3 regions of the Tolypothrix campylonemoides VB511288_2 genome follow, and region 1 is predicted to be linked to each of the others. Evidence: riboswitches for the same ligand, from Rfam matches in the RefSeq annotation. Region 1 holds a riboswitch; each other region holds the start of a gene.
The links. Region 1 has a riboswitch for cyclic di-AMP ahead of AB0756_RS34100 (glycosyltransferase). Riboswitches for the same ligand answer to the same signal wherever they lie in the genome.
Positions count from the first base shown of each region.

Region 1 (3,154 bases):
TGTCAAGCCACAACCTGAGGTTTTCTCTCTTGTTCTTGTGTGGTGACAACTTCTGGTAACAAATGAGTGTAAAGATGAGTTAATCTGGAGGCAACACTTTGCCAGCTGAAAGCAATTTCTACACGCTGTCTACCTGCTTCACCAAGGCGATCCCGCCATTCTGGATTGATTAGAATGCGGTCAATAGCTAAGGCAAAAGCATCTTCATCCTTGGGAGGAGCAAGCAATCCTGTTACCTCAGGTACTACTGTAAATCGCAAACCACCAACATCACTGGCAACAACTGGAGTTCGGCTCGCCATCGCTTCAATGGCAACCAAACCAAAAGGTTCGTAGTGACTGGGGACAACACACACATCAGCCGCTGCATAGTATAAAGGCAGAACAGCCTCATCTAGACGACCTGGAAAGGCTGTGTAATTCTCCAGTCCAAGTTCAGACACAATACCAGAGATGCGATCGCGCTCGATTCCATCACTATAACCGGGACGACTGCCACCTCCAATAATTAATTGTAGGTTAGCGACAGAGTGCAAACTTGACTTTGCAAAAGCTCTCACAAGTGTCTCAATACCCTTGCGTTTATCAAAGCGACCAACGTAGAGTACAACCTTTGCATCAGGAGCAATACCCAATGTTTGACGTGCTTGAGAGCGTTCAACCGAGCCAAATTTCTCAATATCGGTACCGCAAGGAATAACTTCTATGCGTCCAAGAGAAGAAACTAGCTTTCGCATATGTTCCTGTTCTTGGGGGCTAGTCGCAACAACTCGATCGACACACTCCAGACAATTTTTTTCTACAGCTAGTCTGATACTAGCTATTGCTGGTACGTCAGAAACAGTGCTGTATTTCACTGCTCCTAATGAATGGTATGTATGCACTTGAATCAATGGTTGCCGCTTTTTTAGTTCCATACCCACCCAAGAAGACAACCAATAGTGAGTGTGAACCAGAGAATACTGAAAACCTTGATTTTGCTGGAATGATTGAAACTCTGCGATAAATTCAGGTAGATAATCTAGCAGGCTATCCCGACCTATAAACTCTATCGGACCAGCTTTTAGCCGAATTGTTCGACAGTTAGTTCCATGTTGGATAATAGCTGCTTGCTCGGGACTGCTGAGGCGAGTGAACATATCCACCTGCCAACCTTTTTGAGCTAGTGCGTAACCTATCTGACGGACATACACGTTTTGTCCACCAGCCTCTTCTTGTCCTATTTCTGCAGCAGGATCTCCATCCACAGAAATCAAAGCGATACGATGCTTTTTTGTCAGTAGCATAGTTAAACTTCACCACATGGCAATCTTTCCTGCCTCAGATATCTGAGTGGAGGTAATATGACCCCTTACCCAAAGCTAAGGGCAGGTACAACGAAGCGCACAGATACCAGCCAAGGATACCGACGAGAACAAGGCATTACTTGTTAAGAATGCTGTTCGCTCAGTCTCCTCTCAATGCCGACGAAGTTAGCTGACGGGCTAGGACTGAGAGATGTCCCTCTTTAACAAGGATGAAATATAAAGTTTAAAGGATGATGTGAGAAAAAGGACCTCTTATTTATCCTTTATACTTAAGTCTCTATCCTTTTTAAAGATTAGCCCCAACGGTGGTTCCTCCGCTTCAAGTTTACCTACGGGAACACTGTGTCTAAGGCAAACCAAGAATTAGGCAGACCGAATCTATATTGTTAAGAATTTAACGCGTAACCTTCACATAAGTCAACCTTCTTCAAGGAAGACTTCTTTTAGCAACAAGCATTGCTACTCTCCATTACGTTTTACTGCGAGTTGTGTAATTCTGAACGTAACCGTTTAACAAAGCCAGCTTGGTCTAACAAGTTATGGATAAACAATTATGAAGTACGACCTCCATCCAACATATATCCTTCATCGAAATAAATTTCAAATGCTTAACATAAGTTATCATAATTATATGAATTTTCTTTAAAGAAAATTATATGCATTACTTTTTTATCTGAATATTTTGTTGCAAATATTAAATCAATTTTATGTCTAGCGAGAGATGACAAAATATCATTTTCTTTTTTTAATTTTTCGGCTAGTTGGGTGGGCAATGCCCACCGATATCGAATAGTTTGGGAGCATGAGGGCTCACGTCCCAATCCCTAGCCTTGGATGCGAACCTGATGGAAGCGATCGCTGACATCACCCCCCTCTAAGTTTGGGAACTCCAATATCTGTCCGGTGCAAGTCACCTCTTCTCCATCAACCCACACTTGTTGCAGTTTGATTCCATGTACGTGTAGGCTCATCGATTTATAGGGGAAAGGATATTTCCCTTCTTCTGTCCAAGTGATTTCCAGACCGTTCTCGGAACGTGTCATCCCAAACTTATCTACTCTTGATTCTCCATAGCCATCACCTGCATCAGTGTAGAGAACGGTTTCACGGCTGTCTTCTTCTACAGGAGGGTAAATATGGAGAATTAATTGCTTTTTCTCCTCCATTGGTAAAATACTTCCAGCCAAAACGAACAGGGGAATTTGTTCTAGCGGTGCTTCGATTGTGATTTGTTGGGAACCTTCTAAAGCTGTATCATCCCAAAAATTATACCAGAAACCTTTAGGTAAAATCACTTGTCGCGATCGCGCTCCTTCTTGTACGATCGGACAAACAAGTAACGCCTCACCCAACAAGAAAGCATCTTCCACAGACCAGAGTTCGGGTTCATCCGTTGCAGACCAGAAAAGAGGACGCACGGGAGGATAACCTTTTTGTGTTGCTTCCCAAGACAAGGTATAGAAATAGGGAAGCAATCGGTAACGGAGTTCTAAATATTGCCGAATGATACTTAAATAAGGTTCTCCATAAGTCCAAGGCGTGCGGTGTTCCACATTATTAGAAGAGTGGGTGCGGTAAAACGTAAAAAAGGTTGCCATTTGGAACCACCGCAAGTAAAGCTCAGCACTAGGATTTCCCTGAAAACCACCGATATCGGGACCGCTATAAGGAATGCCAGAAAGCCCCAAACCTACGACTGTTGCTATAGTTGTACGCAACGCAATCCAGGTACACTCTACATCACCCGTCCAAGTCCAAGCGTAGCGCTGAAGACCAGCCCAGCCCGCACGGGAAACAATAAAAGGGCGTTGCTGGGGATGGTATTGGCACAAACTTTCATATGCTGC
Region 1 is NZ_JBFPMW010000016.1:4,369-7,522, forward strand. It holds gene AB0756_RS34100 (glycosyltransferase) at 3-1,286, opposite strand; cyclic di-AMP (ydaO/yuaA leader) riboswitch at 1,447-1,671, opposite strand; gene AB0756_RS34105 (glycoside hydrolase family 31 protein) at 2,132-3,154, opposite strand, start outside.

Region 2 (3,154 bases), on a different contig from region 1:
TCATCGCCTTGACCAGAGAGCGATAGGTTTTGGGATAATTGACGATAAATGATTCCATCACCCCCAAAAGTCTATCTGGATGTCCCAACCAGACTTCTTTGCCTTGAGCAAAGGTAAAACCTACACCTTCATTACCAGTAATTGCACGAGTATTCCAAGGTTCTGCCACCATATAGGCTTGCATTGCGCCAATACGCACGTTCGTCACCATTTGTGGTGGGGGAACAATAATGACCCGAAACTCTTTAAATGGATCGACTCCTGCAGCAGCTGATATATAGCGGATAAAGTACTCGTAAATGGCAGAACTAAGAACAACTGCCCAAACTTTACTTTCCGCTGGCTGTTTTTCAAAAAAATCTCGAAAATCCCGACCAAACTCTTCCAAAGCTCGATCGCCATATTGTGCTTTGTACTGATACCACGGGCGCAACCCAAAATCCCACATGGCTTTATTCATCGTCATGGCATTTCCATGACGGTGAATTGTCATGGCTGCACATAAAGGGGCGTGACGAGCACCTTCAGCGCCGATTCTGGCATTGGTTACAGCACCAGACACAACGGGTGAGGCATCAAGGCGACCAAAGATAATTCCATCACGAGATGTTGCCCAGCTTGCTTCTCGATTGAGTTTGACGTTCAACCCATATTTGCGGAAAAAACCTTTTTTCCAAGCAATAGCAAAGGGCGCACAATCGTTGACAGGGACATAACCAACAGTGAGATTCGGTTTTTCTAACGTTTTGGAATCAACAACAGGTTGAACGGCAGCAGCTTCTTCTGTTAGCCCTTTAGCACTGCGGTCTCCGGAGATAGCACATGAAGATAAAGCCATTCCCGCTGCTGTTGCCCCTACTCCTACCAAAAACTCCCGTCGATGCAAAAGATTTTTCTTATCGGCGTTGTTCATAAATGATTGTTAGTTATTAGTTGTTAATTGTTAGTGGTTCTACTAACTACTGTGCGGGCGCAATGCCTTGCGCCCCTACTAACCACTATCCTTTAGTTAACTTGCGGTTTTTCCCGGACGACGAGTGACTAACTCTTGAATTTGGCCTACTGCAAAATCAAGCAATAGCCCAGTTAAGCCAATGACCAATACGGCTAAGAATACCGAGCTCAAGTTGAGACGGCTCCACTCATCCCACACAAAAAAGCCGATTCCGATACCACCAGTTAGCATTTCTACAGCAACGATCACCAGCCAAGCAATTCCCAAGCTGATCCGCAAGCCAGTGAAGATATATGGTAGACTTGCGGGCCAAATAATTTTTGTAATTCGCCGCCAACGTGGCATTTCTAAGACTCTTGCTACATCTATATAGTCTTTGGAAACACTTGACACGCCCAGTGCAGTATTGATGATTGTAGGCCACAAGGAGGTGATGAAAATAACAAATATGGCTGATGGATCTGCCAAATTGAAGATAGCTAGGGCAATTGGTAGCCAAGCCAAAGGTGACACAGGTTTAAAAATTTGAATGACTGGGTTGAGAGCAAGCATTGCCGTTTTGGACATTCCAATCAAAAACCCTAAGGGAATTGCAACTACAGCACCCAATAAAAAACCTAACAATACCCGCCGCAAGCTTGCGATTAACAACCATCCAATTCCTAAATTGCCCGGTCCTCTCTGATAAAATGGGTTCAGGATGTAGTCCAAGTTGGCAACCAGCGCTTCTGGTGGGGTTGGCATTAATTCATGATTAGCAAGAGCAATAACCCACCACAGTAGAATAATTCCTAAAAATCCAAGCACTGGCAGTATAAAGGTTTCTTTCACCAGTACGGGTTTTGTTCTTTTCCAGGCTGCTTGTCCAGCAACTGCAATAATTGCAGCTATGTTTAATTGAAACACTCTGCTTCACCTCACCAGACTTAAATGCGGGTACAAAAAACCGAGCAGTACCAGCCAGGGATACTGATGAGATTCAATAAAGACTATTGTCTCTTCAGTCTCCTCTCAGTGCCTACGAAGTTAGCTGACGGGCTAGAGTTGAGAGATACTCTCCCTGAGAAGGATTAAGTATAAAGTGTAAAGGATGAAGTTACTACTGCCCCCTCTTTTTATCCCCATACCCTTTATATTTGACCCTTTCTCAGGATACGCCCCTTTGAATGGTTCCTCCGCTCTAACTAATGCAAACTTGCCATTAGCCAGATTAGGCTGACTTACTCTTAAATTTTAGATAAATGTAACACTGCTACACAGTAGCGTCAAGGTATCCAGAGATAGAGGATTTTCATTTTACCATCTATTATTATTTATCCTGTTAAGATCTTTCTCCATCTTCTGGTGTAAATATTTAAGAAGAATTATGTATTGAGTATAATTTACATAATGTTTGCTTTAGATAATCATAATATTAAAAACTATTTTTACTCATTACCCACATAGAAATTTTAGAATATTCATGAAAAATTTGAAATACTATATTTTAGGCATTGCCTACTAAATCATAATTTTAGCAGGTAATCCCAGGCATACGGATGTTTCCCAAATCAAATAAGATTGCTATAGTTAAATATTGTTCATCTGCACGCAATGAAAGATTTTAGTCAACTGCTACAAAATAAAACTCAAACAATTGTAGAAGAGTGGGTGAAAGCTGTTCGAGAAGACAAAAAAATTCCCATCACCAAAAATCTCTCACGCTCAGCTATCAAAAATCATCTCACTGATGTCCTCTCAGCACTAGCAGATGTTCTGGCTAAAAGTCCACAAGATGATGAAATGAAACAGATCGTTCAAGAAAGTTTGCATCATGGAACTCTTAGAGCTGAACAGGGTTATGATGCAGCAGAAATTGCACGAGAATACCGTGTACTGCGAGAGATTATATTTAAGACAATTGAACCGGAATTTTTACAAGCATCTGTAGGGGAAGTGATGCGAGCTGTACGACTCATTGATATAGTTTTAGATGAAGCGATCGCATCTTGTTTTCAAAGCTACACAGAACAGCGCTTGACAGAACTACAGCAGCTACAAAACCAGTTAAGCCTTAACAATCAGGAACTTACCCGCTTATTAAGGTCAAATCAAGATCATATATCTTATCTAGCACACGAACTTAAAAGCCCTTTAACTTCCATCATTGGGTACTCAGATTTATTTTTACGCCTGCAAAGAAAGCATTCTGAGGAAAAA
Region 2 is NZ_JBFPMW010000011.1:130,571-133,724, reverse strand. It holds gene AB0756_RS28050 (ABC transporter substrate-binding protein) at 1-913, opposite strand, end outside; gene ntrB (nitrate ABC transporter permease) at 1,010-1,861, opposite strand; cyclic di-AMP (ydaO/yuaA leader) riboswitch at 1,956-2,182, opposite strand; gene AB0756_RS28040 (sensor histidine kinase) at 2,549-3,154, shown strand, end outside.
Region 2: linked by a shared signal. The riboswitch ahead of ntrB (nitrate ABC transporter permease) and the one ahead of AB0756_RS34100 (glycosyltransferase) in region 1 are both predicted to bind cyclic di-AMP.

Region 3 (3,154 bases), on a different contig from region 1:
AATTGGTGGAATTAAAGGTGCTAATAACATAACTGTAGTAGCATTTGGCAAAACAGCACAAATAGGAGTCGTAATTCCTACAATTCCTAGCAATAGACGATTCCCCTTACCTTTTGCAAGGATAACTATTTGAGTTGCAAGATATTCAAAAATCTTAGTAGGTTCAAATGCTCTGACAAGTACCATGACTCCAAAGAACAAACCCAATGTTCCGTGGCTGTTACCGATATAACTAACAGCATCTCCTAAAGTCATGACATTAGTAAAAACCAATAACAACGCTCCTAATAACGCAGCAATTGTCAAATTTACCCACTCTGTCATGATTAAGATTATGACGCTTATAAATGTGAGAATACTAATAAGTGCTTGCCAGTTTTCCATTATTGGTTAATAGTTAGTCTTTGGTTATAGAATACTAGAATTATAAGCATATTCTCGAAGTTTTCAAAAGGCAACAATTGAAAGGTAAACCATTTTTTAATTGTTTTAGTATATTTATGTTCGTAATGCACTCCTAAAGAATTAGAAACCCGACTTCTAAAAAAAAGTCGGGTTTCTAAATGTGGTAATTACAAAATTTTCGCCTCTAAATGTATTTATTTTGAATTGAATTTGGAATCCCTAATACCGAACACGGGAATTGAGAACCAAGATTTTGTACGATTGGATGACGGATTGAGTTACAGCCAAGGAATAAGATATCAGCTGATTCTGAAACAACAACTTTTTTAAGTTCTGTTGCAACACAACCAAACCGTAAATGAGCTTTGAAAGAACTTTTCCATTCAGCCGCCAAACTGCTGGCTTGTCTCAAAATACGTTCTGCTTGCGCGAATCTATCTACAGATTTTTCTTCCTGTATTGGGTGTGTTGAGTTATTTTGCCATCTTGTTTGAGTTACAATCCCCGTATTCAATTCTTCTTCTTCGGAGTCTGTTAAAAAATGTTGTATTACTTGTCGATCGGATCTGCGACTGCTTCCCACGTCATCTGCTGGCAAAACTTCTGCACCACCAGACATTAAACGATCTTCCATGACATAGACAACTTGAACTGTTACTTGAGCTTTCGTAGCCAAACGTGTTTGGTGAGCTGTTAACAAAGCAATATCTAGCGCAGTATGACTGTTCGGAGAACTGTTATAGCCAACAATTAAATTTATTGATGTTGACGCTTGGATTTCTTCAGAAATAGACATTTTTGGTGTTGGAAGCAGTACCATTTGCTCAATCAAATCATCTCTTCCAATAGCATTTTGCAGACGCACTAATAATGGCTTAATATTCACAGTCTTCTTCTCTCAGCACGAAACTACTTAATAAGGAGAAGCGGGTTATCTAAAGGATAAAGTGTGAAGTTGAGCTAACTTAAGACAACTTTTCATCTTTTATCCTGTCTAAGGAATCCCCAATGGAAACTGTTATTACAGCCAAATGTTGGGGTTCCTTCCATTGCCTACGGAGTTAGCTGACGGGCTAAGACTGGAAGGTGTCTCTCTTGAAATCGGAAGTATGAAGAATGAACTAAGAAAACGCAGTTTCTCATTTATCCTTTATCCTTTTACAAGATAAGCCCCAAAAATTGGTTCCTCCGCTTCAAATTTCGGAAATTTAAATTAGGCTACCCACTTTAACAGCGATCGACGACTAGTTCTCAGTTAACAATTATTTAGTTATTACTGGTTACTAGTCGCCGATCGCTGTTGCTGGTAATTACTCATCTTGAGTAAAGTACTTATCTAGGAAATTCAAGGCGTGATTGCGAAGTTCAAAATATTCTTTAGAGTTTCGCATTGCTCCGCGATCGCGTGGATGAGGAAAGGGTACTTCCAAGATTTCTCCAATCTTAGCAGAGGGTCCATTAGTCATGAGAACAATACGATCTGACATATAAATTGCCTCATCCACGTCATGAGTGACCATCATCACAGCCTGACGATGGTTTTCCCAAATATCCAATACTTGCCGCTGTAATTTCCCCCGAGTCAATGCATCTAATGCCCCGAACGGTTCATCCATCAACAACATTTTTGGACGAATAGCTAAGGCTCTTGCGATCCCCACACGCTGCTTCATTCCACCAGAAATTTCATCGGGGTATTTGTCAGCTGCCGCATTTAAGTTTACCATTGCCAAGTGTTCATTAACAATGCTGATTTTTTCAGATCTTGAGGCATCTTTGAGCACTTCATCCACCGCTAGTCGGATATTCTCCCGTACAGTCAACCAAGGTAGCAGGGAGTAGTGTTGAAACACCATCATGCGTTCAGCACCGGGTTTGCGAATTTCTTTGCCATCCAATCTTACGGAACCAGAGGTCGCTTTTTCTAAACCAGCAACAATCTTCAAAAGAGTGGACTTACCGCAACCAGAGTGACCGATGACAGAAATATACTCATCTTCACCTATGGTTAGATTGACATTATCCAGAACGACAAATTGCTCACCATCAGGTTTTGGATAGGATTTGGTGACACTGTCAATTTCCAGAAACGGAGTAGCGCCCATAGTGCGCGAATTGCTATCGTTTGTCAATGGAGTTGATTTTGTCATGGTAGCTTTAAGAGAGAGTAAAGATTTGTGGAGAGAGTTGTAAGCAATATCCCTATGGAGTTAGGACATATAAAACCGAGTAGGGGCGTTGGCTCTAATTTCAAAACTGTTGAGATAGCCTACAGGATCGCTGGGATCGAAACCTTTGTTGTCTATGAAAACTTCAGGGGACTCGACCTTGAAATCTTCTTTGGGCGACTTAATACCCATTTCTGCAGCAATTTCACGATATAAATCTGTTCTCCAACCTTGTGCAGCTAGTTTCTCTGCATCTTTGGGAAATTTCTTGATTTGACCCCAACGTGCTGCTTGAGTCATCATCCAAATACTTCTGGATCTCCATAAAAATGTAGAGTGTTCGTCAGGGCTTTTAGGAATGTTGTCAGGAATGTCGAAGAAAATTGTCGTATCAGCAGCTTTTATCGTGCGATCCTTACCATCAAACCCACCATAGTTATAGTTGCCCAAAATAGCGGGACCAGTAAATTTAGTTGTTGGCGCACCTTTTTTTCTAGGTTTTGCACCAGTAAACGAACGATCTGTTATCAGTTCGGCAACTTCTTGACGGTTTTCAGGTTTGCTGCAATACTGACAAGCCT
Region 3 is NZ_JBFPMW010000011.1:133,728-136,881, reverse strand. It holds gene AB0756_RS28065 (ArsB/NhaD family transporter) at 1-384, opposite strand, end outside; gene AB0756_RS28060 (hypothetical protein) at 590-1,291, opposite strand; cyclic di-AMP (ydaO/yuaA leader) riboswitch at 1,441-1,635, opposite strand; gene AB0756_RS28055 (ABC transporter ATP-binding protein) at 1,716-2,555, opposite strand; gene AB0756_RS28050 (ABC transporter substrate-binding protein) at 2,616-3,154, opposite strand, start outside.
Region 3: linked by a shared signal. The riboswitch ahead of AB0756_RS28060 (hypothetical protein) and the one ahead of AB0756_RS34100 (glycosyltransferase) in region 1 are both predicted to bind cyclic di-AMP.